Regions from separate parts of the Aminobacter sp. Piv2-1 genome, predicted to be linked through region 2. Evidence: predicted binding sites of a transcription regulator. Region 2 holds the regulator's gene; the other holds the start of a gene.
What was found. Region 2 encodes LexA, which represses DNA repair genes until DNA is damaged. Its sites were predicted from a motif close to TGTTCNNNNTGTGTTCNG; they were not measured.
Positions count from the first base shown of each region.

Region 1: a site for LexA is predicted at 12,604-12,621, ahead of uvrA (excinuclease ABC subunit UvrA). Genes of this name have one in related genera too.

Region 1 covers NZ_JARKMU010000011.1:174,413-189,896, forward strand. The annotation lists gene AmiPiv_RS19970 (D-alanyl-D-alanine carboxypeptidase family protein) at 1-496, shown strand, start outside; gene tmk (dTMP kinase) at 613-1,284, shown strand; gene AmiPiv_RS19980 (DNA polymerase III subunit delta') at 1,281-2,336, shown strand; gene metG (methionine--tRNA ligase) at 2,424-3,968, shown strand; gene AmiPiv_RS19990 (TatD family hydrolase) at 3,981-4,763, shown strand; gene AmiPiv_RS19995 (MBL fold metallo-hydrolase) at 4,768-5,586, shown strand; gene AmiPiv_RS20000 (hypothetical protein) at 5,967-6,377, opposite strand; gene AmiPiv_RS20005 (OsmC family protein) at 6,821-7,243, opposite strand; gene ssb (single-stranded DNA-binding protein) at 9,639-10,226, opposite strand; gene AmiPiv_RS20015 (VOC family protein) at 10,548-11,192, shown strand; gene AmiPiv_RS20020 (aspartate/glutamate racemase family protein) at 11,229-11,963, opposite strand; gene uvrA (excinuclease ABC subunit UvrA) at 12,771-15,484, shown strand, end outside.
Region 2 covers NZ_JARKMU010000016.1:46,023-61,506, forward strand. The annotation lists gene gltX (glutamate--tRNA ligase) at 1-1,256, opposite strand, end outside; gene AmiPiv_RS23400 (ComEC/Rec2 family competence protein) at 1,546-3,873, shown strand; gene lexA (transcriptional repressor LexA) at 4,151-4,867, opposite strand; gene AmiPiv_RS23410 (molybdopterin molybdotransferase MoeA) at 4,973-6,178, opposite strand; gene moaC (cyclic pyranopterin monophosphate synthase MoaC) at 6,179-6,658, opposite strand; gene trpC (indole-3-glycerol phosphate synthase TrpC) at 6,660-7,472, opposite strand; gene trpD (anthranilate phosphoribosyltransferase) at 7,477-8,487, opposite strand; gene AmiPiv_RS23430 (peptidyl-prolyl cis-trans isomerase) at 8,484-10,382, opposite strand; gene tpiA (triose-phosphate isomerase) at 10,526-11,290, shown strand; gene secG (preprotein translocase subunit SecG) at 11,447-11,902, shown strand; gene AmiPiv_RS23445 (L,D-transpeptidase) at 12,161-13,222, shown strand; gene AmiPiv_RS23450 (CTP synthase) at 13,395-15,032, shown strand; gene AmiPiv_RS23455 (DUF1697 domain-containing protein) at 15,094-15,484, shown strand, end outside.

The DNA.
Region 1 (15,484 bases), on a different contig from region 2:
CGACGGACTGGCGACCGGCTTCACCGAGGGCGAGGGCTTCTCCATCGTGGCGTCCGTCAACCGCGACGGCCGGCGCCTGTTCCTGGCGATGGCCGGCATGGCCAGCGACCGAGAGCGCTCCGAAGAGACGCGCAAGCTGCTCGACTGGGGCCTGCGCGCCTTCGAGAAGACCGAGATCTTCGCCGCCGACGAGACGGTGGGCGACGCGCAGGTGTTCGGCGGCACCAAGTCGCACGTGCGGCTGGTCGCGCAGAAGCCCATCTCGATCTTCCTGCCGACCGCCAGCCGCGAGCGCCTAGTCGCGCGCGTCGTCTACAACGGGCCGGTGTCGGCGCCGGTCGAGAAGGGCACCCCGATCGGTTCGCTCAAGGTGTGGATCGGCGACACGCTGAGCCAGGAAACGCCGCTCTTCGCCGCCGAAACGGTCGGCGTCGGCTCGCTGCAGAGCCGCGCGCTCGATGCCGTCAAGGAACTCGCCATCGGCTGGATGCGATAGGCCGATGGACCTTTGCCGGTCTCGACTGTAGAGCAACGGCACCTACATGTTTCCTACGGCGCTCGCGCATGCGTGCGGGGCGCGGCGGGCATGCGACAGACAAGAAGGGCATCGAAGTGGCGCGCGGCTTCTTCATCACATTCGAAGGCGGGGAAGGGGCGGGCAAGTCGACCCAGATCGAACGCCTCGCCGCCAGGCTGCGCGACAAGCGCTACGACATCGTCGTCACGCGCGAGCCGGGCGGTTCACCCGGCGCCGAGGCGGTCCGCCACGTGCTCCTTTCGGGCGCTGCCGAGCCGTTCGGCCCGAAGATGGAGGCGCTGCTCTTCGCCGCGGCCCGCTCCGACCATGTCGAGCAGGTCATCCGCCCGGCGGTGGAGCGCGGCGCCATCGTGCTCTGCGACCGCTTCATCGATTCCTCGCGCGTCTACCAGGGCGTCACGGGCAATCTCGACCCCGACTTCATGGCAACCGTCGAGCGCGTCGCCATCAACGGCATGATGCCCGACATGACGCTGATCCTCGACCTCGACCCGGAGGAGGGGCTCAGGCGTGCCACTGCCCGGCGTGGCCAGGACGTGGCCGACCGCTTCGAGAAGGAGACGGTCGACGTCCACCGCCGCCGTCGCGACGCCTATCTCGCCATCGCTGCGAGCGAGCCCGAGCGCTGCCGGGTGATCGACGCGGCGCAGCCGCCGGAGACGGTGGAGCATGCGGTCACGGAAGCGGTCTTTGCCGCCCTCGAGGCGCACGCCGCGAGCGGCAGCCGGGCGAGGGCGGACGCCTGATGCTCGAACGCCTTGCCCCCGAACAGCACGACACGCTCGACGAAGTGCCGGAGCCGTCCGAGAACCCGCATCTGTTCGGCCACGAACAGGCGGCTTCCATGCTGGCCGCGGCCTATCGCGCCGGCAAGCTGCCGCATGCGCTGATCCTTGCCGGTCCCGTCGGCATCGGCAAGGCGACGCTCGCCTTCCATCTGGCGCACTATCTGCTGACCAATCCGGACCACAGGACCGCCCCGGAGGCGTTCGCAGCCCCCAATCCGCAGTCGGCCCTGTTCCGCCAGGTCGCCTCCGGCGCGCATCCCGGCGTCCTGCATCTCACGCGCCCGCAGAACGACAAGACCAAGGGCTTCAAGTCCGTGGTCACCGTCGACGAGATCCGCAAGGTCTCGCGCTTCCTGTCGATGACCTCGCACGACGGCAGCTACCGGGTCGTCATCGTCGACCCGGCCGACGACATGAACACCAATGCCGCCAATGCCTTGCTCAAGAACCTTGAGGAGCCGCCGGCGCGCACCCTGTTCATCCTCATCGTGCATGCACCCGGCAGCCTGCTGCCCACCATCCGCTCGCGGTGCCAGACGGTCCGGCTGACGCCGCTCGATGACAAAAGCCTGCTTGCGGCGCTCGACGCGGCGGGACAATCGGCGCCGGAAGAGCCGGAGGCGCGGGCCGCACTCGTGGCACGGGCCGCGGGCAGCGTCAGGGCCGCCATCCTGCTCACCCAGTATGGCGGGCTGGAGATCGCCGAGGCGCTCGACCGCGTCGTCGGCAACGGCCGCGCCGGCATCGCCGCCGCGCACAAGCTCGCCGACGCCGTGGCGGGCCGGGACAGTTCGATCCAGTTCGACATCTTCAACCGTAGGGCCCTCGACCTGCTGGCCGACACGGCTTCGGAAGCCGCGCGCAACTCCGATCTGTCGCGCGCCAAGGCACTGTCCGACGCTTGGCACGAGGCGCAGAACGCGATATCCGAGACCGAGACCTACAACCTCGACAAGAAGCAGCACGTCCTGGCCATGATCGACCGCCTGAATGCCGCGATGCGAATGTGACGCCCGGCCGAGCCGGGTGGCAATCGGCCGCCCGATGCGTTATCTGACCCGCGACACGTTTCATTCAGACATTGACGACGGCCTCCCATGTCCCGCGAAAAATTCTACATCACCACCGCGATCTCCTATCCCAACGGCAAGCCGCACATCGGCCACGCCTACGAGCTGATCGCCACCGACGCGCTGGCACGCTTCCAGCGCCATGACGGCAAGGACGTTTTCTTCCTCACCGGCACCGACGAGCACGGCATCAAGATGCTGCAGACGGCCAATCGGGAAGGTATCTCCGCGCGCGAGCTTGCGGATAGAAATTCCCGCGAATTCAAGAAGATGGCGACGCTTCTGAATGCGTCTAACGATGACTTCATCCGCACCACCGAAGAGCGCCACTACGCTGCCTCGCAGGCCATCTGGAAGGCGATGGCCGACAGGGGCGACATCTACAAGAGCAGCTATGCCGGCTGGTATTCGGTGCGCGACGAGGCCTATTACGGCGAGGAGGAGACCGAACTCCGCCCCGACAACATCCGCTACGGCCCGCAGGGCACGCCGGTGGAGTGGGTCGAGGAGGAGAGCTACTTCTTCCGCCTGTCGGCCTACCAGGACAAGCTGCTTCAGCTCTACGAGAGCCAGCCCGACTTCATCGGCCCCAACGAGCGCCGCAACGAGGTGATGAGTTTCGTCCGCTCCGGACTCAAGGACCTGTCGATCTCGCGCACCACCTTCGACTGGGGCGTGCCGGTGCCGGGCGACGAGAAGCACGTCATGTATGTCTGGGTCGACGCGCTGACCAACTACATCACCGCCGCCGGCTATCCCGACGCGGGGGCCGACAAGTGGGGCTTCTGGCCGGCCAACGTGCACATCATCGGCAAGGACATCGTGCGCTTCCACGCCGTCTACTGGCCTGCTTTCCTTATGTCGGCCGGCATCGAGCTGCCGAAGCGCGTCTTCGGCCACGGCTTCCTGTTCAACCGCGGCGAGAAGATGTCGAAGTCGCTCGGCAACGTCATCGACCCGTTCACCATGGTCGAGCACTACGGCCTCGACCAGGTGCGCTATTTCTTCCTGCGCGAGGTGCCGTTCGGCCAGGACGGCAGCTACAGCCACGAGGCGATCGTCAACCGCACCAACGCCGACCTCGCCAACGACCTCGGCAATCTGGCGCAGCGTTCGCTGTCGATGATCGCCAAGAACTGCGGCGGCGTGGTGCCTGAGCGCGGCACGCTCGCCGAAGCCGACAAGGCGATCCTCGACCAGGCGGCGGCGGCACTGGCGACGGCACGCAAGGCGATGACAGAGCAGGGAATCCACCACGCGCTCGCCGCGATCTTCGCGGTGGTGGCCGAGGCCAACCGCTACTTCGCCGGCCAGGAGCCCTGGGCCCTGAAGAAGACCGATCCGGCACGCATGGAAACGGTGCTGTGGACCACCGCCGAGGTGATCCGCCGCGTCGGCATCATGTGCCAGCCCTTCATCCCAGGTTCGGCGGCCAAGCTGCTCGACCTGCTTGACGTCAGCGAGCGCGACTTCGTCCACGTCGACGAAAAGCATGCGCTGGTTCCGGGTGCCGCGCTGCCTGCGCCGCAGCCGGTGTTCCCGCGCTATGTCGAGCCGGCGGCTGAAGGCTGAGGCTGCCGGAACATGCTCGTCGACAGTCACTGCCATCTCGACTTTCCCGACTTCTCCGAGGAGCGCGCGGCCGTCGTCGCGCGCGCCAGGGCGGCTGGCGTCGAGCGTATGGTCACTATCTCGACGCGGGTGAAACGGTTCCCGCAAGTCCTTGCGATCGCTGAGGAATTCGACGAGGTCTATTGCTCGGTCGGAACCCATCCGCACAATGCCAGCGAAGAACTCGACGTGACTGCTGCCGAGCTTGTCCGCCTGGCGCAGCACCCGAAGGTCGTGGCGATCGGCGAGGCGGGCCTCGACTATTTCTATGACAAGGCGCCGCGCGATGCCCAGGCGAAGGGGCTGCGCACGCACATCGCCGCAGCCCGCGAAACCGGGCTGCCGCTCGTCATCCATGCGCGCCAGGCCGACGAGGACATGGCGTCGATCCTGACGGAAGAGACGGGGAAGGGCGCCTTCCCCTTCATCCTGCACTGCTTCTCCTCGGGCGCCGAACTGGCCCGCGCCGGCGTCGAGCTCGGCGGCTACGTGTCGTTTTCCGGCATCCTGACCTTCAAGAACTCGGCCGACCTGCGCGACATCGCCAGGGATGTGCCGCGCGACCGGCTGCTGGTCGAGACCGATGCGCCGTATCTCGCGCCGATCCCGCACCGCGGCAAGCGCAACGAGCCGGCCTATGTCACAAACACTGCCGCCGTGCTCGCCGAAACCATCGGCGTGAGCGCCGAAGAGGTCGCCGCGATCACCACCGACAACTTCTTCCGCCTGTTCACTAAAATGCCGAGACCGGCCTGACGCCATGGCTGACGTGCTGCGCCTCACCATCCTGGGCTGCGGCTCTTCGCCGGGCACGCCGCGCATCACCGGCGACTGGGGCGCCTGCGACCCGGCCAATCCGCGGAACCGGCGCACCCGCGCGGCCGCCATGGTCGAGCGCATCTCGGACGCCGGCACCACGCGCGTCATCATCGATACCGGGCCCGATTTCCGCGGCCAGATGCTGGCAGCCGGCGTCAGGCACATCGACGGCGTCGTCTATACCCATCCGCATGCCGACCACATCCATGGCATCGACGATTTGCGCGGCTACGTGCTCGAGCGGGGCAGCCTGATCGATATCTGGGCCGACGATTTCACCCTCGAACGCCTGACACAGGCCTTCGGCTATTGCATCGAGACGCCGCTCGGAAGCTCTTATCCGCCGATCGTACGCCCGAACCAGATCCGCCACGACAGGCCGTTCGTCGTGGAAGGAGAGGGGGGTCCCCTCACCTTTTTGCCGCTGCCGCAGATCCATGGCGACATCGTCTCGCTCGGCTTCCGCATCGGGCCGATCGCCTATTGCTCGGATGTCAGCGATTTTCCGGAAACGACGGCAGCTCTGATGGCCGAGCTCGAGCTGCTGGTCGTCGACGCGCTGCAGCACAAGCCGCATGTCAGCCATCTGTCGCTGTCCGAGGCGCTGCAATGGATCGACCGGCTGAAGCCCGCGCATGCGGTGCTGACCCACATGCACGTGCCGCTCGACTACGCCGCGGTGATGGCCGAGACGCCGCCACACGTGGAACCGGCCTATGACGGCATGGCGATCGAAATCGCTTTTGGCGCAGGCGCATAGCTGAACGTCTTCAGGCTCGACATCGACGCACATGCACGTCGCCAGCGACGCCAGGAAGGCCGTGACTTCGCAGCTACGAAGGCAGCGCAGCGATCTCCGAGATGGCAGTCAGCATGACTTGCCGGCGATATCTTTGGCGGCAGTCGATCTCCCGTAGCGTACCCACCTCGAGGCGGTCCACGGGAACGCGATTGTTCCATAATCTATCTTATGCGACCTAAGCCTAGATGCAGGTGCATTCCCCCTACGCGCCATTTGCGGCTGTTTCGTCGGAATGAAAAAAAGCCGCGCCCAAAGCGCGGCTGAACATGCGCCCAGTCGTGGCAATCAGAGAAGACAAGGGAAGCGCGACCGCTTCCCTGAAGCTGCGGCCGGCCGGCTCAGGCGAAGAGCGCCTTGATGCGCGGCCACAGGCCGATGGCTGCGCGAACGCGCCGTGCGGCATTTCCGGACCGGACGGCGCTGCCGAAGTGGCAGTTGCAGACGATGTCGTGCAGTTGCCTGTCGGAGAGTTCGAAGAACCGCTTGGCTTCGCCGTAGCTGTCATCGGCGAGACCGGCGGCGCGCATGGTCATGTCGTCGAAAGCGACCGTCATCGGCGAGCCGCCGACGCGCATGGTCTGGCGCGCGCCGCTGGGCGCATACTCGGTGCCCGACAGCGTTCCCAGCCTGCGCTCGGGATCGCGTTCGAGCAGCTCGGCCCAACGTTCCAGCCGCTCCGTTCTGGTCATTGTCGGCGCGGCTTGGATGTCGGCGAGCGCTTGCAATTGTTCGATCGTTTGATGCTTCATTTTCGCCTCCTGATCGACCAAGGAAATGAAGCGCCTCCGGGCGCATCCTGCGGGACGGAGAACGCTTCCCCTTCAACTCTCCACCGGGATGCGCAGTTCCGTCGGGCAAGCAAAAAACCGCAGGTCGCGGAGCCGGCACCCCGGCCGACCGCGGGAGCCGCAACTTGTGGTCGCGGCAGTGCGGGAACTCGGGCCAGTTCGCGCCTGGTCTGGTCCGATCTCGGCGGGGACACAGCGCTTCCCCCTACCCGGCGGGTTCGCCATACGAACGAGGCACGCCAGGTCTTGGCGGGCCTCTGTGTCTCCTTGTTGGCTCGTTTCATCCCTTCCGGGTCGTCAACGGCCAACAAGGCCAGGGGTTGCCGGTGTCCGCGCGCGGCCGCCCTCACTCAAGGCGCACCCTGGAACCGCCCCTCGCCCGACGCGCCTGGGCTGTTGCGCCCTCAGCCGGCGGTCTCGACCACTTCGAAGTCGTGGGTGATCGTGGCCGTCTTGGCCATCATCGCGGACGCCGAGCAATACTTCTCGACCGAAAGCTCGATAGCGCGCTTGACCTTGTCGTGCGACAGCCCCCTGCCCTTGACGATGTAGTGCATGTGGATCTTCGTGAACACTTTCGGCTCGGTGTCGGCACGGTCCGCCTCGAGCTCGACCACGACGTCCTCGACCGCCTCGCGACCCTTTTCGAGGATGTGCACGACATCATAGGCGGAGCAGCCGCCCGTGCCGATCAGCACCAACTCCATCGGGCTCGGCCCGGGTGTCCTGCCCTCGGCTCCGTGAGAGGTTCCCAGCACCAGCTTGTGGCCTGTGCCGGACTCGCCGACGAAGGTGCGGTCCTCGACCCATTTGATGCGTGCTTTCACGGGAAAATATCCTTCTACCTCAAAAAAAGTAATCCGGCGGGCAGCCGGCCCGCAGGTTCCGTCGAGTCAGCTAGCGCGACCGGCCCGGACGCGCAAGGAGCAGCAGCGGAGATGACTAAAGCTTGAAGCAATGATTACGGCCCGCAAGTTGCTTCGTCTTCGATCGCTTTTGCGTATGAGGGCACCCCCTCCACCTCCCTGTGCTCGGCACCTCCGCCATCGAAGGGGCGTCGCGCGCTGCCTCGGGCGACCCCACCCCGATCCGCTGCGCGGATCGACCCTCCCCTCAAGGGGAGGGAAAGTCACGCACGCCTCACCCTACGTTGCCCCCCTCTGGCCTGCCGGCCATCTCCCCCACAGGTGGGGAGATTGGCAGCTTCACCGCTCCGCCCGTCCTGCGACGTCGGCGATTGGCAAAAGCCGCGATGACAGCCTGATCTCCCCCCTTGTAGGGGGAGATGGCCGGCCCTTCGACAGGCTCAGGACAGATGGGGCGCGAAGGAATGCGGCATTCCAACATTTCGCACCCCTCCATTGCCACGCCCCGTTTCCGGTCTGGCCATTGCTAGGGAAAAAGTTCGGGAAGCGGGGCGCGAGGCCGAGCCTGCCGATAATCTAGTAACGTGGCGCGACGTCCGCGCCCCGCCCGGCTGCTTGCCCCGCTCAGTCGCCTCGGCATTTCTGCCGCCCAGCCGCCGCGAGGCCCGGGCTTGGGGGCTCATCACCCAGCGAGGAGAACCGACCTCCCGCCAGCCCGGCACCGGCGCTTCCCCCCGATGCCCGGTGCGCACCGGGGTCCCGTGGAAGATCGCAAGCACAATGATACGGGAGGTTCTGGAGGGGTGGAAAAGCGGACGGGTTTTTCCACGCACATTGCTGACAGAGCTACTGACAAGGGGACGGGGCACGCGGGAGGCAGACCTTCTACGCCTCATTTCTTCCCCCCTCTGGGCTGCCGCCGTTCGTCGTTCGAAAAGCCAAGCAATTGGCTTTTCGTCGCCTTCGGCGACCACTCCTCACCCCCCACAAGGGGGGAGATTAGGCCGTCATCGGCGCCCCTCCCAACCACCAGCGTTGCAGGAGAATTGCCCTGAGAGCCGGCAGAAACGGGCGTGACGGCGGAACTGCCCAGAGGGAGGCCGACCCCCAGGCAAGTCAAGACGAAGGACCGGCACAGATGGAAAAATCCCCGGCCCCGTGGGAAAGGTTTCCACCCGCGAAGACAGATGTCACGGCATGGATCCTAGGGTCTTCGCGACGGCGCTCACGCGCCTGCTTCGCCCTAGGATGACGACCCCGCGTCTACGTGTTCGGCCAACCTGCAAGGTCGCAAGGATAAGCAGCTGCTGGCGATTTGGCTGTCGCGCCGATGACGGCTGATCTCCCCCCCTTGTGGGGGGGGGTGAGGAGTGGTCGCCGAAGGCGACGAAAAGCCAATTGCTTGGCTTTTCGAACGACGAACGGCGGCAGCCCAGAGGAGGGTGGGAAAGATCGCGACTTTGAAATGGACGACCCTCAGGCAGGTCAAGACGAAGGACCGGCACAGATGGAAAAATCCTCGGCCCCGTGGGAAAGGTTTCCACCCGCGAAGACAGATGTCACGGCATGGATCCCAGGGTCTTCGCGACGGCGCTCACGCGCCTGCTTCGCCCTAGGATGACGACCCCGCGTCTACGCGTTCGGCCAACCTGCAAGGTCGCAAGGATAAGCAGCTTGCGCTGGCGATTTGGCTGCAGCGTCGATGACGGCCGCAAGGCTGCACCTATTATGTCGAAGGTCGAGCATGACCGCAGAACCGCCGATCGCATTGGACGGGTTGCGCTACCGCCCTCGCGGCGTCCCCCCAATGAACGGACGACAGGCCTCGACCGCCAAAACCTGACTGGCAGCCCCGGCCACGACAGCTCTACCTCGGCCTAGACCTAGTGGCTCAGGGTGGGCCGCTCGACGAACCTGACATCGGCGCAGCCCCGGCCACAAAAGCCGCCTCGCCGGGGACCCGATGGATCCGGACGGGCCGCTCGCCGAACATCGGCGCAGCCCCAGCGACGACAGCCGCTGCCTCGGTTTAGACCTGATGATGGCTCGGGGCGGGCCGTCCGGCGAACATCGCGTCGGTGCAGCCCAAGCGACGACGGCCGCTGCTTCGGCTTAGGCCTGATGGCTCGGGGCGGGCCGCTCGACGAACATCACGTCGGCGCAGCCCCAGCGACGACGGCCGCTGCCTCGGTTTAGACCCAATGGCTCTTGTGCGGGCCGCTCGCCGAACATCGCGTCGGTGCAGCCCAAGCGACGACGGCCGCTGCTTCGGCTTAGGCCTGATGGCTCGGGGCGGGCCGCTCGACGAACCTGACGTCGACAACGTCCTGGTCCGTCGAAAATCTACCCGTCGCGATCAGAACGGGATCTCGTCGTCGAGGTCGCGCGAACCGCCGCCACCGCCGCCCGTGCCACCGCGGCTGCCGCCACCGCCGCCGCGGCCGTAACCCTCGGTCGGGCTCGACTGGCCGAAATCGGAGCCACGGCCGCCGCCATAGCCACCGCCCTGCCCGCCGCCATAGCCGACCTGGCCTCCGCCACCGCTATAGCCGACCTGGCCTCCGCCACCGCTATAGCCGGAGTCGCCGCCCTGGCCGCGCGCGTCGAGCATCTGCAGCTCGCCGCGGAACTTCTGCAGCACGATTTCGGTGGTGTAGCGCTCGATGCCGTCCTTCTCCCATTTGCGGGTCTGGAGCTGGCCTTCGATGTAAACCTTCATGCCCTTCTTGAGGTACTGCTCGGCGACCTTGGCGAGGTTGTCATTGAAAATGACGACCTGGTGCCACTCGGTCTTCTCCTTGCGCTCGCCTGAATTCTTGTCGCGCCAGCTTTCCGAGGTGGCGATACGCAGGTTGACGACCGGTTCGCCGGAATTGAGCCGGCGGATTTCAGGATCCGCGCCCAGATTGCCGACCAGAATGACCTTGTTGACGCTACCTGCCATGACACCGCTCCGCGCTCGTCCGAAACCAGATCCAAATTGTGAGGGCGCACATTAGCCCAATGCGCCATCCGCCCGCGCCCCCTGCGGGTGGAAAAGGACATGCCGTCCACAAGTCATTTTCGTTCTTATTTTGTTCTATATCAGTCCACAACCATTGGCAAGAGCCGGCAGCATTGTCCGCATTGGCCATCACACCAAGCTGGTGCACCAGATTGACAGCTGCGAATGCCGAGGGCATCGTTGGCGTGCTTCATGGGGCGCATCGGCAGAACGCCGAAAGGGCAATGCCCGCCTGGGAAACACCCAACTGCAATTGCGCCCATGCCGAGCCTCGAAAACCTCAAAAAGCAGGCCAAGCAATATCTCCGCTGGCATCGCCAGGGCTACTACCCGGTCGCCGCCGAGTTGAGAGCCGGCCTGCCCCGGTTCGCCGGCCTCTACGACGGCCAGATCATGCAGGCGAACTTCAAGCTCAGCGACGCGCAGGAGCTGGTCGCGCGGCAACAGGGCTTCGACGGCTGGCAGGCGCTCAAATCGGGAGCCGATGACATGAGCCGACGAGACGTGCCGGCGCAGCCGCCCATCCTTGCTGCGATTTCGGCGCAGCTGTTCGTTGCCGACATGGCCGCGTCCTGCGCGTTCTTCACCGAAAGGCTCGGTTTTGCCGTCGATTTCGCTTATGGCGAACCGCCCTTCTACGCCCAGATCGTTCGCGACCATGCGCGCATTGCCCTGCGGCTGGTCTGCGAACCGGTTTTTGTCGGCGACATCCGTCGGCGCGAGCACCTGCTTTCAGCCTCGATCACCGTCGCAACCGCAAGCGAGATCAAAGAGCTGTTTGCGGAATTCCACGCCGCAGGGGTGGAATTTCACCAGACGCTGCGAAAAGAGCCGTGGGGCGCCCGCAACTTCATCGTGCTCGACCCCGATGGCAACCTGATCCTGTTTGCCGGACCGGCGGATTAGGCAGGCGGCACGCCGTCGGGAAACATCAGCGGGTCGCTAGCCTTCCAGCCGACCGGTTCGGTCTTGCGCGAGGGCAAGCTCGACCGCCGCCTCGGCATGAAGCTCGACCATGTCATAGGCTGGCATCGGGTAGTGTTCCATGGCGAGCAGCAGCGGCAACTCGGTGCAGGCGACGACGATGCATTCCGCCCCCCGTTCCGCCAGCCCCTTGGCCAGTTGCAACAGCAGCGCCTTCGAGTCCGGCTTCACCACGCCGAGTGTCAGTTCCTCGATGATGACGCGGTGCAAGGCGGCCCGCTCGTCCTCCGGCGGCACCAGCGCTTCGATGCCGAACTGCTTCTCCAGCCTTTCGCCGAGAAAGCCGAGCTCCATCGTGTAGCGCGTGCCCAACAGCCCTGCCCGTCTGTGCCCGGCGGCCTCGAGCGCCCTGCCGGTCGGATCGGCGATGTGCAGCAACGGGATCCCGATGGCCGCAGCGATCTTGTCGGCGACGAAGTGCGGCGTCACCGCCGTCAGCATGGCGAAGGCCGCACCGCCGGCCTCGAGATGCCGCGCGGCAATGGAAACCACCGCGGCGACCCGCTCCCAGTCGCCCCTGGCGGCGAGATCGTTCAGTTCGTCGAAGTCGAGCGTGAACATCAGCGAGCGTGCATTGTGATGCCCGCCCAGCCGCCGATGCGCCGCCTGGTTGACGAGACGATAGTAGAGCGCGCTGGATTCCCAGCTCATGCCCCCGATCAAGCCGATGAGCTGCGTCTGGCGTTCGGCCATGGTTCTCCCCTCGCTCGGTCGGGCCTGGCGGATCAGGTCGGAATGCCTTGCCGGGAAGACAAGCGCCGCCGCCCGAGAAATTCCGCCGTAAAGAATGCGCCGTGAGACTATCGGCGCAAGATATGGGGCGCAAAAATATGGCCCCGCCGCTCCTTGAAGCGCACGGGGCCTTTTGTCGGGTTTTACCCTTGATTGCCGGGAGCGGTTTACCGGCTTTGCTCTCTCGGATGCTCGTGGCTCACGGCCACCGATCCGACTACGGTTTCTGATTGTATGGGGGACAGCAGGTCACGGTCTGCGGGGCTGTTCACTCAGGAACGGCCAGGCACCTGCGCCTGCCGCGGCTCCGTCTCTCTAGCGGAACCTTTCGGGACTGTCCGGTGGAGTCATGCCTAGCTCCTACGTCGGTTGCGCCAAACGTACGCCTTCTGCTCAACTCGCGTGTCTGCGGCGTCTCGCAGACCGTCCGTAGCATGGTGAGGAGCCATTGAACGGGCTCGGCATCGGGCGACAAGTGCAGTCTGCATCGCTGATTCGGCCACGTCAACAGCAACATTGTTAGACGGGAAAAATGTGAACGGCACCCCGTCTTTCCGGGTCTCCGCCCTGCCCCGCTCCTGCCATACCGTTGTCAGGATGTCGTTCGGCCTTTGTTCTTTTCGCTTGCCCGCCGGCGCCAAAGGCGCTTAAACGCTTGGCGGTGTGCTCGGCGCCGCTCTCGACCGGGCGTCGGAAATACCTACATAGGGGGATGGCCGGGCTCGCCCGCCACTCCGAGACATCCAGATTTGAGGCGGCGGACCGGCCATGGCCGATCATAAGTACATTTCCATTCGCGGCGCGCGCGAGCACAATCTCAAGAACGTCGATCTCGACCTGCCGCGCGACAAGCTCATCGTCATGACCGGCCTTTCGGGCTCGGGCAAGTCGTCGCTCGCCTTCGACACCATCTATGCCGAGGGCCAGCGCCGCTATGTCGAAAGCCTCTCGGCCTATGCCCGCCAGTTCCTGGAGATGATGCAGAAGCCGGACGTCGACCAGATCGACGGCCTGTCGCCGGCGATCTCGATCGAGCAGAAGACGACCTCGCGCAATCCGCGCTCGACGGTCGGGACCGTCACCGAGATCTACGACTACATGCGCCTGCTCTTCGCGCGTGTCGGCGTGCCCTATTCGCCGGCCACCGGCCTGCCGATCGAGAGCCAGACCGTCTCGCAGATGGTCGACCGGGTGCTGGCGCTGGACGAAGGCACCCGCCTCTACATCCTCGCGCCCATCGTGCGGGGCCGCAAGGGCGAGTACAAGAAGGAGCTGGCCGAGCTGCAGAAGAAGGGTTTCCAGCGCGTCAAGATCGACGGCGCCTTCTACGAGATCGGCGACGCGCCGGCGCTGGACAAGAAATACAAGCACGACATCGACGTGGTGGTCGACCGCATCGTCGTGCGCCCCGACCTCGCCACGCGCCTGGCGGATTCGATGGAGACGGCGCTCAAGCTCGCCGAGGGCCTGGCCGTCGCCGAATTCGCCGACCGGCCGCTGGACGCCAGCCTGACCGGCGAGGACTCGGTCAACAAGAGCGCGAACGAAACCCACGAACGCATTCTTTTCTCGGAGAAATTCGCCTGCCCGGTGTCGGGTTTCACGATCCCCGAGATCGAGCCCCGGCTGTTCTCGTTCAACAACCCGTTCGGCGCCTGCCCGACCTGCGACGGCCTGGGCTCGCAGCGCGCCATCGACCAGGCGCTGGTGGTGCCCGAGGACCACGTCTCACTGCGCGAGGGAGCGGTGGCCCCCTGGGCCAAGTCGACCTCGCCCTATTACGCCCAGACGCTGGAAGCGCTCGGCAAGGTCTACGGCTTCAAGCTCGGCGACCGCTGGCGCGAGCTGTCGGCGGAGGCGCAGGACGCCATCCTGCACGGCACCGGCACGAAGGAAATCACCTTCAACTATGACGACGGCCTGCGCTCCTACAAGACGACCAAGACCTTCGAGGGCGTGATCCCCAACCTCGAGCGGCGCTGGAAGGAGACCGAATCCGCCTGGATGCGCGAAGAGATCGAGCGCTTCATGTCGGCCACTCCCTGCCCGGCCTGCTCGGGCTACCGCCTCAAGCCCGAGTCGCTGGCCGTCAAGATCGGCGGCAGGCACATCGGCGAGGTCACCGAGCAGTCGATCCGCAAGGCCAACGCCTGGTTCGAGGCGCTGCCGGCGCAGTTGAACGACAAGCAGAACGAGATCGCGGTGCGCATCCTCAAGGAGATCCGCGAGCGGCTGCGCTTTCTCAACGACGTCGGCCTCGACTACCTGACGCTGTCGCGCAACTCCGGCACGCTGTCCGGCGGCGAGAGCCAGCGCATCCGGCTCGCCTCGCAGATCGGCTCGGGCCTGACCGGCGTGCTCTACGTGCTCGACGAGCCGTCGATCGGCCTGCACCAGCGCGACAATTCCCGCCTGCTCGACACGCTCAGGCACCTGCGCGACATCGGCAACACGGTCATCGTCGTCGAGCATGACGAGGACGCGATCCTGACCGCCGACTATGTCGTCGACATCGGCCCGGCCGCCGGCATCCACGGCGGCGAGATCATCGCCGAGGGCACGCCGCAGCAGGTCATGGCCAACCCCAATTCGATCACCGGCAAGTACCTGTCGGGCGAACTGGAGATCGCCACGCCGCCGAGCCGGCGCGAGCTCAAGAAGAACAAGCGCATCAAGGTGGTCGGGGCGCGCGGCAACAATCTGAAGAACGTCTCCGCCGAAATCCCGCTAGGCACCTTCACCGCCGTCACCGGCGTGTCGGGCGGCGGCAAGTCGACCTTCCTGATCGAAACGCTGTTCAAGGCGGCGTCGCGCCGCATCATGGGCTCGCGCGAGCACCCGGCCGAGCACGACCGCATCGAGGGCCTGGAGTTCCTCGACAAGGTCATCGACATCGACCAGTCGCCGATCGGCCGCACGCCGCGCTCCAATCCTGCCACCTACACCGGTGCCTTCACGCCGATCCGCGACTGGTTCGCCGGCCTGCCGGAGGCCAAGGCGCGCGGCTACCAGCCGGGCCGCTTCTCCTTCAACGTCAAGGGCGGCCGCTGCGAGGCCTGCCAGGGCGACGGCGTTATCAAGATCGAGATGCACTTCCTGCCCGACGTCTACGTCACCTGCGACGTCTGCCACGGCAAGCGCTACAACCGCGAGACGCTGGAAGTGCTGTTCAAGGGCAAGTCGATCGCCGACGTGCTCGACATGACGGTGGAGGAAGGCGTCGAGTTCTTCGCGGCGGTGCCCGCCGTGCGCGACAAGCTCAAGACGCTCGACCAGGTCGGCCTCGGCTACATCCATATCGGCCAGCAGGCCAACACGCTGTCCGGCGGCGAGGCACAGCGCATCAAGCTCGCCAAGGAGCTGTCGCGCAAGGCGACCGGCAAGACGCTCTACATCCTCGACGAGCCGACCACCGGCCTGCACTTCCACGACGTCGCCAAGCTGCTCGAGGTGCTGCACGAACTGGTCGAACAGGGCAACAC
Region 2 (15,484 bases):
GCCTCGGCGGAGGCCGCGTTCCAGTCTGCGCCTGCCACCGTCGAAAGGGCTGCATGCGCACCCTTGAGGATGTCCTTGGCCGGACCAGCCAGCAGACCGGCTGCCTTCTCGTCGACGGCCAGCGGGCGCAGGGCGAACAGGAAAGCAGCACCGTCTGCCAGCTCGACCAGCGTCTTGGCGCGCTCCTTCAGGCCGGGCATGGCGGCGAGCAGTTGCGCCTTGGTGCGGTCGTTGAGGCCCTCGGCAACGATTGCGCCATTGGGCAGGTAGGGCAGGGTGGCGATGAAGATGTCGAGCAGCCTGGCGTCGTCCATCTGGCGCATGTGGATGCCGTTCAGCGCCTCGAGCTTGGCGAAGTCGAAGCGCGCGGCGCCCTTGTTGACGTCCTCGATCTCGAACCAGCCGATCATGTCGGCGATGCTCATCACCTCGTCGTCGCCATGGCTCCAGCCGAGGCGGGCGAGATAGTTGAGCAGGGCTTCCGGCAGGTAACCCATGGCCCGGTAGGCGTCGACGCCGAGGGCGCCGTGGCGCTTCGACAGCTTGGCGCCATCGGCGCCGTGGATCAGCGGTATGTGCGACATCACGGGCACGTCCCAGCCCATGGCATCGTAGATCACCGTCTGGCGCGCGGCATTGGTCAAATGGTCGTCGCCGCGGATGATGTGGGTGACGCCCATGTCATGGTCGTCGACGACCACGGCGTGCATGTAGGTCGGCACGCCGTCCGAACGCAGGATGATGAAATCGTCGAGGTCCTTGTTGGGGAAGCGCACGTCGCCCTGCACGCGGTCGCGCACCAGCGTCTCACCCTCGGTCGGTGCCTTGATGCGGATGACCGGCTTCACGCCGGCCGGTGCCTCGGACGGGTCGCGGTCGCGCCAGCGGCCGTCATAGCGCGGCGGGCGGCCCTCGGCGCGCGCCTTCTCGCGCATCTCGTCGAGTTCGGCCGGCGAGGCGTAGCAATAATAGGCCTTGCCCATGCGGACGAGCTCCTCGGCCACCTCGCGATGGCGCGGGGCGCGCTCGAACTGCGAGATCGGCTCGCCCTCCCAGGTGAGTCCCAGCCAGGTCAGGCCCTCGAGGATCGCCGCGGTCGCCGCGTCGGTCGAGCGCTCGCGATCGGTGTCTTCGATACGCAGCAGCATCTTGCCGTCGGTATGGCGGGCATAGAGCCAGTTGAAAAGTGCGGTGCGGGCCCCGCCGATATGCAGGTAGCCGGTGGGCGAGGGGGCGAAGCGGGTGACGACGGGCATGGCGAATTCCAAGGCAGGCATGGCGTCGCCCGGCCGGAGACCGGCGGCGCATGGCGTTTCGGTGGCGTTGATGTAGCATAGAAGGTCAGGGGCGCAAGGGGCATGCCCGATGGGCGACCATGTGCGGGAGGGGCGAGCCGGCGAAAGACCGGTCGCGGAGACGGCCGAGCGCGTCCTGCTCGCCGGCGGCGAGGCGTTGCCCCCGCTTACCTGGGCGCGTCGGCGCGACCCTCAGCCATTGTCCGCAGGTACAAATCACGCGCCGCGGCCGGGCAATCGGCGGTCGTGGATGCAGACTCCCATGGCCGTCGTCCATGGACGCTTCACGGTCCGGACACTGGCAGCGGCAATCGAGACCGAACTCGACCGCGGCGTGGCGTTCCTGCTCGTCCCGGTGTTCCTGGCGGTTGGGGTGCTGGCCTATTTCAGCCTCGCCGAGGAGCCGGCCTTGCTGCCGATCGCGTCGGCAGCCCTGGTCATGGCAGTGCTGGCGTTGGCCGCGCGCACCAGGAGATGGCTTCACTACGGGCTGGCCGCTCTGGCCTTCTGCCTGCTCGGCATGGCGGCGGCAAAGCTCGAAACCGCCCGCCTGGGCACGAAAATGCTCGGCGCCGAGATATCGACGCAGTTGCAGGGCCGCGTGGTGGAGATCGACCGGCTCGACAAGGGGCGCGTCCGCCTGACCATCGACGTCATTGCCACCGCGCGGCCAACGCTGCGCTATGCGCCGGATCGCGTGCGCCTGACGGCGCGCCGGGCGCCGGCAGGTCTCGCGGCGGGATCCCTGGTCAGCGGCTATGCGCGGCTGATGCCGCCCTCCGGTCCGATTCGGCCCGGCAGCTACGACTTCTCCTTCGAAAGCTACTTCGACGGGATCGGCGCCAGCGGCTTCTTCATGAAGGGGCCGGAACTGGTCGCGGACGCGCAACCTGTTGCGCTCGCCCTTGGGATCGAGGCCTGGCTCGGAAACCTTCGCGACCGCATTGCCCTGCGCATCCGCGACCGGATCGGCGGCGTGGAGGGCGAAATCGCCGCGGCACTCATGGTCGGCGTGCGTGGCGGCATTCCGGAGGAGGTCAACGAAGCGCTGCGGCGGACGGGCCTCTATCACATCATCTCCATTTCGGGCCTGCACATGGCCATGGTCGCCGGAACCGTCATGCTGGGCCTGCGGTTCGGTTTTGCGGCCTTTCCGGCCTTCGCATCCCGGCATCCGGTGAAGAAATACGCCGCCCTCGCTGCCCTGGTCTCCACCGGCGGCTATCTTTCCATTTCCGGTGCCGAAGTTGCGGCGCAGCGCAGCTTCATCATGCTCGCCGTCATGTTGACGGCCGTGCTGTTCGACCGCGCCGCCCTGACCATGCGCAACCTCGCGATCTCGGCCATCATCGTCATTCTCGCATCTCCCCACGAGGTGGTCGGTCCGAGCTTCCAGATGTCGTTCGCGGCAACCGCGGCACTGGTCGGCGCTTATGGCTGGTGGTCGGACAGGCCGACCGACCAGGCGCAACCGGCGATCCAGCGTTCGCTCGCGGCAAAGACGTGGCGCAGGCTCTGGGCCCTGGCAGTCGGGCTTCTGGCAACCTCGCTGATCGCCGGGCTGGCGACGAGTGTGTTCGGGGCGTGGCATTTCCAGCGCATCTCGCCGCTCAGCCTCTTCGCCAACCTGGCGGTGATGCCCATCGTCTCGGTGCTGGTGATGCCTTTTGCGGTTGCCGCCGGCGTGCTGATGCCGCTTGGCCTGGATGGGCTGTTCCTCGACACGATGGGGCGGGGTCTGGGCGCGATGATCGCCCTGGCGCAATGGTTCTCCGAGCGGTCGCCGGTCGACGCCGTCCGCCTGATTTCCGCCCGGTCGGTGATCCTCGTGACGGTTGCGCTCTGCGTCGCCTCCATGGCGACCACCCGGCTGAGGTTAGCCGCCCTGCCGTTCGCCGCGAGTGGATTGCTGCTGCTCGGCGAGGCAAGGACGCCAGACATATTGATCTCCGAAGACGGCCGGCTGGTCGGCGTGCCGACAGCGGACGGCAGGCTGGCGGTCAACCGCGCACGTCCGAGCGACTTCATCACCGACAGCTGGAAGAGGGCGGTTGTGGCGGAGGACCTGGTCGGCCCGGTTGGCGCGGGCGGCAAGGCGGCCCCGACCGCGAAGGCCTCCGCCGCGCGGCCAGATGCCGCGCTGCCGCCAGAGTCGGCCATGTCCCTGCAAGGAGAAGAAAAACCGGACCGCCGGCGGGCCTTTATCTGCGACGGCGGCCTTTGCACCATCGAGCACCCGTCAGGCGCCGTGATCGCCTATGCCGGCAACGCGGCAACGGCGAAACCTGCATGCGTCGTGGCGAGCCTGATCGTGATCGACGACGCGACGGCGCGGGACCCGTGCGCGAATTCGGCGACGACCGTGGTCACCAAGCGCGACCTGGCGCGTTTCGGCAGCGTGGCCGCGTTCTTGCCTGAAAAAGGGGAGGCGGCGGTCCGTCAAATCGAAATCCAGAGGGCGATAGCCGAGCCGTACCGGCCATGGCATGCGCAGCGGGCGTTCTCCCGCGAGGCGCGGGGCCTGCCGCCCTTCCGCCGGGACCGTGCAAAGCCGCCAGTGGAGAAGGCTGCGCCATAGAGCGTTTTGCAGCCAGACAGAAGCGCCCGGCATCGCATGAATGCGGTCGAGAAAGGCAGCCAGGCGCAGAATGCGCATTCTTCGGAATGCCCGCCGAGCTAGCCCGGACGCGCTGCACCCTGACCGGATGCTCTGCCCCCTGAGAGGCGATCGCTCCTAACCAGCGCTGGGCGAGTTGAGGGCGTTTCCGCCTTCCCTCGCATCGCGAAAGCGCTCTATCTCCTCGCTTTCACGCAATCCCGGGCGGAAAATCGCTTCGCGCTTTTCCTGAATTGCCCTAGTAGCGCCGGATCAGCCCGACCAGCTTGCCCTGTACCTTGACCCGGTCGGGGCCGAAGATGCGGGTTTCATAGGCGGGATTGGCGGCCTCGAGCGCGATCGATGCGCCCTTGCGGCGGAAGCGCTTGAGCGTCGCCTCCTCGTCGTCCACCAGGGCGACGACGATCTCGCCCGGATTGGCGCTATTGGCATTGCGGATGATGACAGTGTCGCCGTCGAAGATGCCGGCCTCGATCATCGAATCGCCCTTGACCTCGAGCGCATAGTGCTCGCCGCCCGAAATCATGTCCGGCGGCACCGAGATCGAATGCGTCCTGTGCTGGATGGCGTCGATCGGCACGCCGGCGGCGATGCGTCCCATCACCGGGATGGCGACCGCCGCACCTGCGTCGTCGTCATTGCCGGCCGAGAGCGCGCGCGACGGCTCGGGCTTGCGCCCAAGGCTGCCTTCGATGACACTCGGCGAGAACTTCCTGGCGGCGTTGAGGCCCGGAGCGATCGAGTCTGGCAGACGGATGACTTCCAGCGCGCGTGCCCTGTTGGGCAGACGCCGGATGAAGCCGCGCTCCTCGAGCGCGGTGATCAGGCGATGGATGCCCGACTTGGAAGCGAGGTCCAGCGCCTCCTTCATCTCGTCGAAGGACGGGGGGATGCCCGCCTCCTTCAGCCGCTCATGGATGAACAGCAGAAGCTCGTGTTGTTTGCGCGTCAGCATCGCTGCCCCCAAGGGAATCGAAAGAAAAACAAACCCGGAACAAACACTATATGTTCCAGTTGTGTTCCGCAACCGATTAAATTTTGGTGAAGGTGCCGAGGGCGGTCAGCGCAGCATGAGCACCCGGCAGCCAGTGCCAGATTCGGCAGCTGGTGCGAAGGGCTCGCGGATGATGACGCAATTGGCTTCGGCCAGGGTTCGCAGCATCGACGAGTCCTGGACCCCGAAGGGCATGGCGACCAGGCCGGCGTCGGTCTCGCTCACCATGCCGCGCACATAGTCCTGGCGCAGGTCGTTTGCCTTCATGGGCGCACCGAGCACGGCCTCGCGGATGTCGGGTGCGTAGACCCGTCCGGCAAGCTTTGCCAGGAGCGGCTTCAGGAAGAGGTGCGAGCAGATGAGGCTCGCCACCGGATTGCCGGGAAGGCCGACGCAGCGAGTCTCGCCGAGCCGTCCGAACATCAGCGGCTTGCCCGGGCGCATGGCGATCTTCCAGAAGTCGAGCTTCATGCCGAGGTCGGTCAGCACGCCGTGCACCAGGTCGTGGTCGCCGACCGAGGCGCCGCCGAGGGTGACGATCACGTCGGCTGCGGCGTCGAGCGCCTCCCGGACGAGTGCGGAGATCGATTCGGTCTTGTCGGGCGCTATGCCGAGATCGAGGACGCGGGCGCCGACCGAGCGGGCAATGGCCGCCACGCCGTAGGCATTGGAAGAGATGATCTGGTCGGGGCCGGGCGTGCTTCCCGGCGGCAGCAATTCGTCGCCGGTGGCGATGATCGCGACCAGCGGCGCGCGTTGCACGTCGAGCGTCGGATGGTTGGCGGCGGCCGCGAGCGACAGCGCTGCCGGGTCGATCAGGCGCCCGGCATCGAGGATGAGATCGCCTTCGTTGAAGTCGAGGCCCTTGGTACGGATGTTGCGGCCGGGCGCGGTCGGCTCGAACACCTCGACCTCGCCGTTGCCGAGATCGCGCACGTTTTCCTGGATGACCACCGTGTCCGCTCCGGCCGGCACAGGCGCGCCGGTGAAGATGCGCACGGCCTGGCCGCGCGCGATCTTTCCGGCGAACTGCCGCCCGGCAGCCGCCTCGCCGATCAGCGCAAGCCGGGCGGGCAGGTCGGCGATGTCCTGCGCGATCACCGCATAGCCGTCCATCGCCGAGGCATCGAAGGGCGGCTGGGTGCGCAGGGCGTGGAGCGGCGCGCCAAGGACACGTCCGAAAGCTTCGTCGAGGCCGACGCGTTCCGTGCCCGCCGTGGCCGCGCCTTCGAGCAGCCGTTCAAGCGCGTCGGCGACCGGCAGCAGCGCCATCTAGTCGACAGCCCTGTAGTCGCCCGACTTGCCGCCGGTCTTCTCGACCAGGCGGATGCCGGAGATCACCATGCCGCGGTCGGCGGCCTTGGCCATGTCGTAGATGGTCAGGCAGGCGACGGAGGCAGCGGTCAGCGCCTCCATCTCGACGCCGGTCTTGCCGGTGACGCGCGCCAGCGCGGTCACCCTGAGGCCGGGCAGCGATTCGTCCGGCTCGATCTCGACCGACACCTTGGTCAAGAGGATCGGATGGCAGAGGGGTACCAGCTCGTGCGTGCGCTTGGCGGCCATGATGCCGGCGATGCGCGCCGTGCCCAGAACGTCGCCCTTCTTGGCGTTGCCGGACAGGATCAGCGCCAGCGTCTCGGGGCGCATCGTCACGGTGCCCTCGGCGATCGCGGTGCGGGTCGTCTCGGCCTTGTCGCCGACGTCGACCATGTTGGCCTCGCCGGTGGCGCCGATGTGGGTGAGGGCGGCCATGTCAGGCGCTCGCCGCGACCGGGCTGCCTTCGAGCAGCGCCCGCGTGGCCGCGGCCACGTCGGCCTGGCGCATCAGGCTCTCGCCGACGAGGAAGCTGCCGATGCCCGATTTTTCAAGCCTCAGGCAATCCTGGTGGGTGAAGATACCGCTCTCGCCGACGAGCAGGCGGTCCGCCGGGACCATCGGCGCCAGGCGCTCGGACGTCTCCAGGCTCACCTCGAAGCTGCGCAGGTTGCGGTTGTTGATGCCGAGCAGGCGCGAGGCGAGCTTCATGGCCCGCTCCGTCTCGGCTTCGTCGTGGACCTCGATCAGCGCGTCCATGCCGAGCTCGAAGGCCGTGTCCTCGAGCCGCCTGGCGTCGTCGTCCGTCAGGCTCGCCATGATGATGAGGATGGCGTCCGCACCCCAGGCGCGGGCTTCATGCACCTGGTAGGGCTCGAACATGAAGTCCTTGCGCAAGGCGGGCAGGGTGCACGCGTCGCGGGCGGCGGTCAGGAACTCCGGCGCGCCCTGGAACGACGGCGTGTCCGTCAGCACCGAAAGGCAGGCCGCCCCGCCTTCGGCATAGGCGCGGGCGAGCGCCGGCGGATCGAAATCGGCGCGGATCAGGCCTTTCGACGGGCTCGCCTTCTTGATCTCGGCGATCAGCCCGAAGCGGCCTTGGCTGCGCTGTGCTTCGAGCGCTGCGAGGAACCCCCTGGGCGGGGCCACGTCGTGCGCCCGTGCCTTCAGGTCCGCAAGCGGCGTGAGCGCCTTGGCGGCGGCGATCTCGTCGCGCTTGTAGGCCTCGATCTTGCGCAGGATGTCTGCCATGCCGCTACCCGTTCGACACCGCAACGAGGCGCTCGAGGACGGCGCGCGCGCGTCCACTGTCGATCGCATCGGCGGCAAGCTTGATGCCGTCGCCGATCTCGGCAACCTTGCCTGCGACCACGAGGCCCGCGCCGGCGTTCATCAGCACGGTGTCACGATAAGCGCCCGGGGTGCCCTCGAGCACGGCGCGCAGGGCAGCCGCATTGTAGGCCGAATCGCCGCCGCGCAAAGCTTCGCGGCTGTGGCGCGCGAGGCCGACCCCTTCGGGTGTAAGCGTGAAATTGCTGATCTTGCCGCCCGACAGAGCTGAAACCTTCGTCTCGCCGGTGGTCGTGATCTCGTCGTAGCCGTCGCCGTGCACGACCCAGGCGCACTCGGCGCCGAGTTCCTTCAATGTCTCCGCGACGGGCTCGACCCATTCGGGCGAGAACACGCCGAACAGCTGCCGGTTGACGCCGGCCGGGTTGGAAAGAGGACCGAGCAGGTTGAAGATCGTGCGGGTGCCGAGTTCGACGCGCGTCGCGCCCACATGCTTCATGGCAGGGTGATGCGCCGGCGCGAACATGAAGCCGATGCCGGCCTGATGGATGCAACGACTAATTGCGTCGGGGGCCAGCTCGATATTGACGCCGAGCGCGGTCAGCACGTCGGCGGCGCCCGTCAGCGACGACAGGCCACGATTGCCGTGCTTGGCGACCGGCACGCCGGCGCCGGCAATGACGAAGGCCGAGGCAGTCGAGATGTTGACGCTGTGCGAGCCGTCGCCGCCCGTGCCGACGATATCGACGGCATTGGCCGGCGCCTCGACGCGCAGCATCTTGTCGCGCATCGTGGCGAGCGCGCCCGATATCTCGCTTACGGTTTCGCCACGCACGCGCAGCGCCATCAGGAAGCCGCCGATCTGGCCGGGTGTCGCTTCGCCCGACATGATGATGTCGAAGGCTTCGCGGGCTTCCTCGAAGGTCAGCGGCGTTCCCGTCGCAACCTTGGCGATGTATGGCTTCAGCGTGCTCATGGCGTTCCCACCGCAAGCGCGCGGGTGATCGCGTTCTGGTCGACGGTGACCGCATATTCGCGCTGCAGCTGCGCCACGAGCTGGTCGAGCAGGTCGTCCGACATCTCCGAGGCGAAGGTCTTCTGCACGTCCTCCGGCACCGAGGCGGCGTCGGCGCCGGCCGGCTCGAACACTTCGGCCACCTTGAACAGGATCTGGGCGTCGCCGGTCGGCGAGGGGATCACGCCGGTTCCGCCCTGGCCCATCGCGAACATGGCGGCCGCGCCGTCGCGGCCGAAGTCGGCGTCGTCGGTGTCGCGCTTGAGGCCGCGCTTGGTCTGCTTCTCGAGCTTGAGTTCGGCGGCGATGACGTCGAGCGCGGTGCCGTCCTTGAGCCGCTTCTCCAGTTCGCCCGCTTTTTCGTTGAGGCGTTTTTTCGCCTCGGCCGCGGTCCAGTCGGCCACGACCTTTTCGCGAACCTCGTCGAGCGTGCGGTCGCGCGCCGGAGTGATACCTTCCACCTCGTAGAAGACAAAGCCGTTGGTGCCGATGTTGAGCGGCTGGTTCTCGATGCCGGCCTCGGCCTCGAAGGCAGCCTCGATCAGGTTGCGCGAGTCGGGCAGGGTGTTGACCACGCTGCCGTCGGGCTGCTGCCCGGCGCGGTCGATGGCGTCGACGGTGACGACCTTCAGCTTCAGCTTCTCGGCCGCCGCCTGCAGCGACTCGCCGCCCGCGCGCGCATCCTCATAGGAGTCGTGTACGTCGAGCAGGATGCGGTTGGCTTCCGCCAGCGCCAGGTCCTTGCGGATCTGGTCCTTCACCTCGTCGAACGCCTTCGTCGCCGCGGGCGTGACCTCGCTGACGCGCACGATCACCGGGCCGAAATTGCCCTGGACGACGTCGCTGACCTGGTTGGCCTGCATGGCGAAGGCGGCGTCGGCAACGGCCTTGTCGCCGACCTTGTCCTTCGTCACGTTGCCGAGAAGCACGTCGTGCGAGGTCTTGCCCTGGTCGGCTACGATCTTGTCGAAGCTCGCGCCACCCTTGATCGCGTCGGACGCCGCCTTGGCGGCTTCGGCGTTCGGGAACACCAGCTGTTCGATCTTGCGCGTCTCGGGCGTCGTGAACTGGGTCTTGTTCTGGTCGTAATCTTTGCGGATCTGATCGTCCGTCACCGAACCGAGGTCGACGATGTCCTCCGGCTCCAGCTTTGCATATTTCAGCTTGCGATACTCGGGTGCGGCATAGGTCTTCTTGTTTTCCTCGAACCATGCCTTGAGCACGTCGTCGGCGGGTGCTGCGATCGGCTCGACCAGCGACTTGGGCAACGCCAGATAGTCGATCGTGCGGTCTTCGCCACGGTAGAGCGCCACCGCGCGCAGCAGCGTGTCGGGCGCCTTCAGGCCGTCGGAAACCGCTTCCACGATCTGCTGGCGCACGGCCACCTGGGCGCGGTTCTTGAGGTAGTCCTCGGGACGCATGCCGATCTGCCTGAGGATGAAGTCGAAGGCCTGGCGGTTGAACTGGCCGTCCGGGCCCTGGAAGGCCGGATCCTGCCAGGTCAGCTGCGCCAGGCTGTCCTTGGAAAGGCCGAGGCCCAGCTTGCGGGCCTGTTCGTCCAGCACCGCGCCGGCCACCAGCTGGGCGAGGACCTGGTTGTCGATGCCGAAAGCCCGTGCCTGGTCGCGGGTCAGCCGCTGGCCGAACTGCTGCGAAAGCACGCTGATCTGGCGATCGTAGGCGAGGCGGTACTCGACGCCGGAAACGCTGGTCTTGCCGGCGGTGACGATCTTGTCGCTGCCGAAGCCACCGCGGAGAGAGCCGGAAATACCCCAGATCGCGAAGCTCACCACGAGCAACAGCAGCAAAAGTTTTGCTACCCAGGTTCCGGCAGCATTTCTAAGCGTGTCGAGCATTTTCCGTTCCGGTCTTCGGGCGTCTGCGACGCTTGATATGAACGAAGCGCAATAGCGCCCTTCAGCGCCAGTGTCGATTGCTTTGTGGCTTGTTTTTGGTAGTGAGGGGGCCCGAACGAAGATCGTTTCCGAAGGAAGAGCACATGACGCCAGGAATTCGCCCACTCGTCGCCGGTAACTGGAAGATGAACGGGACGAGCGCATCTCTCAACGAGTTGCGAGGCATCGCCAACGGCTTCATGGGTGGTCTCGACGCCGATACGGAAGCGCTGATCTGCGTGCCGGCGACGCTTTTGTCGCGGGCCGCCGAAATTCTTCACCGCACCCCGGTCAAGGCCGGCGGCCAGGATTGCCACGCCAAGGAAAGCGGCGCGCATACCGGCGACATCTCGGCGGAGATGCTGAAGGACGCGGGCGCGAGCCACGTCATCGTCGGGCATTCCGAGCGCCGGACCGACCATGGCGAAAGCGACGCTGTCGTTCTGACCAAGGCCGAGGCTGCCTGGCGGGCGGGGCTGGTCGCCGTCATATGCATCGGCGAGACGCGCGAGGAGCGCGAGGCCGGGGCGACGCTTTCGGTGCTGTCCAGGCAGGTCGCCGGCTCGGTCCCCACCACGGCGACGCCGGCCAATTCGGTGATCGCCTATGAGCCGGTCTGGGCGATCGGCACGGGGCTCACGCCTACCGCCGAGGACGTGGCCCAGGCGCATGCCCATATCCGCGCCCGCCTGACGGAGCTCCTGGGAGCGCCGGCTGCCAAGATGCGCATTCTCTATGGCGGGTCGGTCAAGCCGTCCAATGCCGCCGAGTTGCTGGCTGTTGCCAATGTCGATGGCGCGCTCGTCGGCGGGGCCAGCCTCAAGGCGGCCGATTTCCTCGGCATCGCCGAGGCCTACCGCAAGCTCTGAATTTCAGGCGGCGGCGGTTGCAATGCCGGGGTGTCGCCCCATATTCGGGCGGCGGGCTTGGAAAAGCCGTGAAAGCATTGTAATGAGCCGCCTCCGGAATGCCTGGCGCGAGTGCGTGCCGGCGAAATCCCGCCAGGAAAGATCCCAGGACGCCCAATGGAAACCATCCTCATCGTCATCCACCTGATGATCGTGCTCGCGCTCGTCGGCGTGGTGCTCCTGCAGCGTTCGGAGGGCGGTGGCCTCGGCATCGGCGGCGGTTCGGGCTTCATGACCGCGCGTGGCGCCGCCAACGCGCTGACGCGCGCGACCGCGATCCTGGCCACGCTCTTCTTCGTCACTTCACTGACGCTGTCGATCATCGCCCGCTATGGCGAGAAGCCCATCGACATCCTGGACCGGGCTCCGGCCACCCAGGGCGGCAGCACGACCGGCGGCAAGGGCGTTCTCGATCAGCTCGGCGGCTCAGCCCCGGCGGCGGGTACGACGGCTCCTGCCACGACGACCGAGCCTGCGGCTCCGGCGACAGCGCCTGCGGCGTCCGGGACCACCGAGCAGCCTGCGTCCGGCACCGCGCCCGCGCCTGCCACGCCCCAGGTTCCGAACCAGTAATCAACCGGCAACGCCGCAACCTGTTGTTGTTTGAACACAGTTGCGGCAAATGCTGCAAAATCTTCGAATTTCCCTTGTGTAGCCGGAGCGGTCTCCCTTGAGACGGCTCCGGCTATTCGATTATAGCTGAACCGCGGCGAATGGACGGGGCCTTGGGGGCACCGCGCGTTGCCGCGCATTTCTTTTCGCGCTGAACGTTCGGGATTCTTCGCCATGCAGCTCCGCCGCATCCTTTTAGCAGGTCTATGCGCCACCCTCATGGGTTCGGCCGCCATCGCCGCCACGCCGGCCGGCACGGTTGCGCCGCCGCAGCCACAGGTTGCGGGCGACGTCGTGGCAATCGCGGCGAAGAGCGACGCGTCGGAATTGAAGGCGCTCACGAAAAAGAAGAAGCCCACGGACGCCGATCTGGCGCGCATCCGCGAGCTGGAAGCCAAGATCAAGGCCGACAAGGAAACGGCCCGGCTGAAGATGCTCGAGGCCAAGAAGATGGCCATGCGCGAAGCCGCCAAGCAGAAGGCAGAGCAGGCGCGCGAGCTCGCCCGCCTGAAGAAGGCGGAGAAGGCCAGCGGGCAGGTCGCCTCGGCTGCTCCGGCCGCCGCGCCCACGCCCAAGCGCGATCTGAAGCCGCTGGACGTCTCGCAGCCGGTTGCGCCGCTCGCGCCCGACGCCATGGAAGTCGTATCGGCCGGCAACAGCGGCGAGCTGCGCAGTGAAAGCGCTGCGGCGCCGAAGCAGACCGGCCTGTTTGCCGGGCTGTTCGGCGGTGCCGTGCAGCAGCCTTCGATGCTGCCGCAGACTCGCGCACTGGACTCGGTGCTCGCCGAGCGCGACAAGAACAAGAAGTTCAAGGTGAAGTCCGATTTCGAGCCGCAGGAAGTGGCGTTCTCGGGCTACGAGCGCGGCCAGATCGTGGTCGATACCGGCGCGCGCTACCTCTACCTGGTCGAGTCGTCCTCGACCGCCCGCCGCTATGCCATCGCGGTCGGCCGCGAAGGTCTCGAGTTCAAGGGCAAGGCTACCGTCGGCGACAAGCAGGAGTGGCCGCGCTGGATCCCGACCAAGGAGATGCAGGAGCGCGAGCCCAAGAAATACGGCCAGTACAAGGACGGCATGAACGGCGGACCCGACAATCCGCTCGGCGCACGCGCCATCTACCTTTACCAGGGCAAGAAGGATACCCATATCCGTATCCATGGCACCAACCAGCCTCAGACGATCGGCACCAACGCCTCGAACGGTTGCTTCCGCATGGTCAATGACCATGTCATGGACCTCTACAACCGCGTGAAGATGGGCACCGAAGTCATCGTCATGTAGGCCGTTTCCGGAGCGACTTTCGCAGTCCTCCTGAAGCGACGAGAGCGGGCCGGCGGTCACGCCGGCCTTTTTGTTTGCGTTCCTTCCGGGTCGCAGCACCGAACAGCCAGATAGGGAAAAGTCCGACGCGGCGGATTTTTCTCTGGCGGAATCGATTTGGCCGCGTTAAGCGATGACTCCCATGGCGCGATATGTTTTCATCACCGGCGGCGTGGTTTCTTCCCTTGGAAAAGGCATTGCCGCAGCGGCTCTCGGAGCCCTTCTGCAGGCACGCGGCTATCGCGTGCGCATCCGCAAGCTCGATCCGTATCTGAACGTCGACCCCGGTACGATGTCGCCTTACCAGCACGGTGAGGTGTTCGTGACGGATGACGGGGCGGAGACCGACCTCGATCTCGGACACTATGAGCGGTTCACCGGACGTTCGGCGAACCAGAGCGACAACATCACCACCGGCCGCATCTACAAGAACATCATCGAACGCGAGCGGCGCGGCGACTATCTCGGCGCGACCGTGCAGGTCATTCCGCACGTCACCGACGAGATCAAGAACTTCATCCTCGACGGCAACGACGAGTACGACTTCGTGCTCTGCGAGATCGGCGGCACGGTGGGCGACATCGAGGCGATGCCGTTCCTCGAAGCCATCCGCCAGCTCGGCAACGACCTGCCGCGCAACAACGCGGTCTATGTCCACCTCACGCTCATGCCCTACATTCCGACCGCGGGCGAACTCAAGACCAAGCCGACGCAGCATTCGGTCAAGGAACTGCGCTCGATCGGCATTGCCCCCGACATCCTTCTGGTGCGCGCCGACCGCGACATTCCCAAGGAAGAACGCCGCAAGCTGTCGCTGTTCTGCAACGTGCGCGAATCCGCCGTCATCCAGGCGCTCGACGTCGGTCACATCTACGACGTGCCGCTCGCCTACCACAAGGAAGGCCTGGATTCGGAAGTGCTCGCCGCCTTCGGCATCGACCCGGCGCCCAAGCCGCGCCTCGATGCCTGGCAGAACGTGTCGCAGCGCATCCACAACCCCGAGGGTGAGGTCACTATCGCCGTCGTCGGCAAGTACACGGGCCTCAAGGACGCCTACAAATCGCTGATCGAGGCGCTGTCGCATGGCGGGCTCGCCAACAACGTCAAGGTCAAGCTCGACTGGATCGAAAGCGAGATCTTCGAAAAGGAAGACCCCGCACCGTTCCTGGAAAAGGTCCACGGCATCCTGGTGCCGGGCGGCTTCGGCGAGCGTGGTTCGGAAGGCAAGATCCTGGCGGCCAAGTTCGCCCGCGAGCGCAAGGTGCCTTATTTCGGCATCTGCTTCGGCATGCAGATGGCTTGCATCGAGGCGGCGCGCTCGCTCGCCGGTATCGAAAATGCCTCGTCGACCGAATTCGGCCCGACCAAGGAACCGGTCGTCGGCCTGATGACCGAATGGCTCAAGGGCAACATGCTCGAGAAGCGCAAGGTTACCGGCGACCTCGGCGGCACGATGCGACTCGGCGCCTATGACGCCAAGCTGGCGGCAGGCTCGAAGATCGCCGAGGTCTACGGCGACACCGACATTTCCGAGCGCCATCGCCACCGCTACGAAGTCAACATCGACTACAAGGATCGCCTCGAAGAGTGTGGCCTGGTCTTCGCCGGCATGTCGCCGGACGGCGTGCTGCCCGAGACGGTCGAATATCCCGACCATCCCTGGTTCATCGGCGTCCAGTACCATCCGGAGCTGAAGAGCCGGCCGCTGGAGCCGCATCCGCTGTTTGCGAGCTTCATCGAGGCGGCCGTCGAGCAGAGCCGGCTTGTCTGATTTTGATGCGTGCCGACGGAACCTCGCCGGCGCGCAATTTCCTTCCGGGGCAGCGCGGCGCATGACCACCTACGTCGCGCTTCTCTACAGCATCGTCCTCGGCCCCGGCCGCCGCCTCGTCATGTCCGACCTGCGCGCCATGGCGGCCGCCCTCGGCCTCGCCAATCCGCGCACGCTGGTTGCGACCGGAAATCTCGTCTTCGAGGCAAATGGCAGCTCGGTTGCCGAGCTGGAGCGGTCGCTCGAAGCGGCCTTCGCGCAAAAATTCGGCAAGCATGTCGACATCATCGTGCGCGACGCCGAGGCATGGCTGAAGCTCGTCGCCGCCAATCCGTTTCCAGAGGAATCCGGGCGCGATCCCGACCAGGTGGCGGTGCGCGTCATGCGCGAGCCGGTGACACCTGAAGTCATCGAGCGGCTTCGACCCTATGTCTCTGCCGACGAGAAACTCG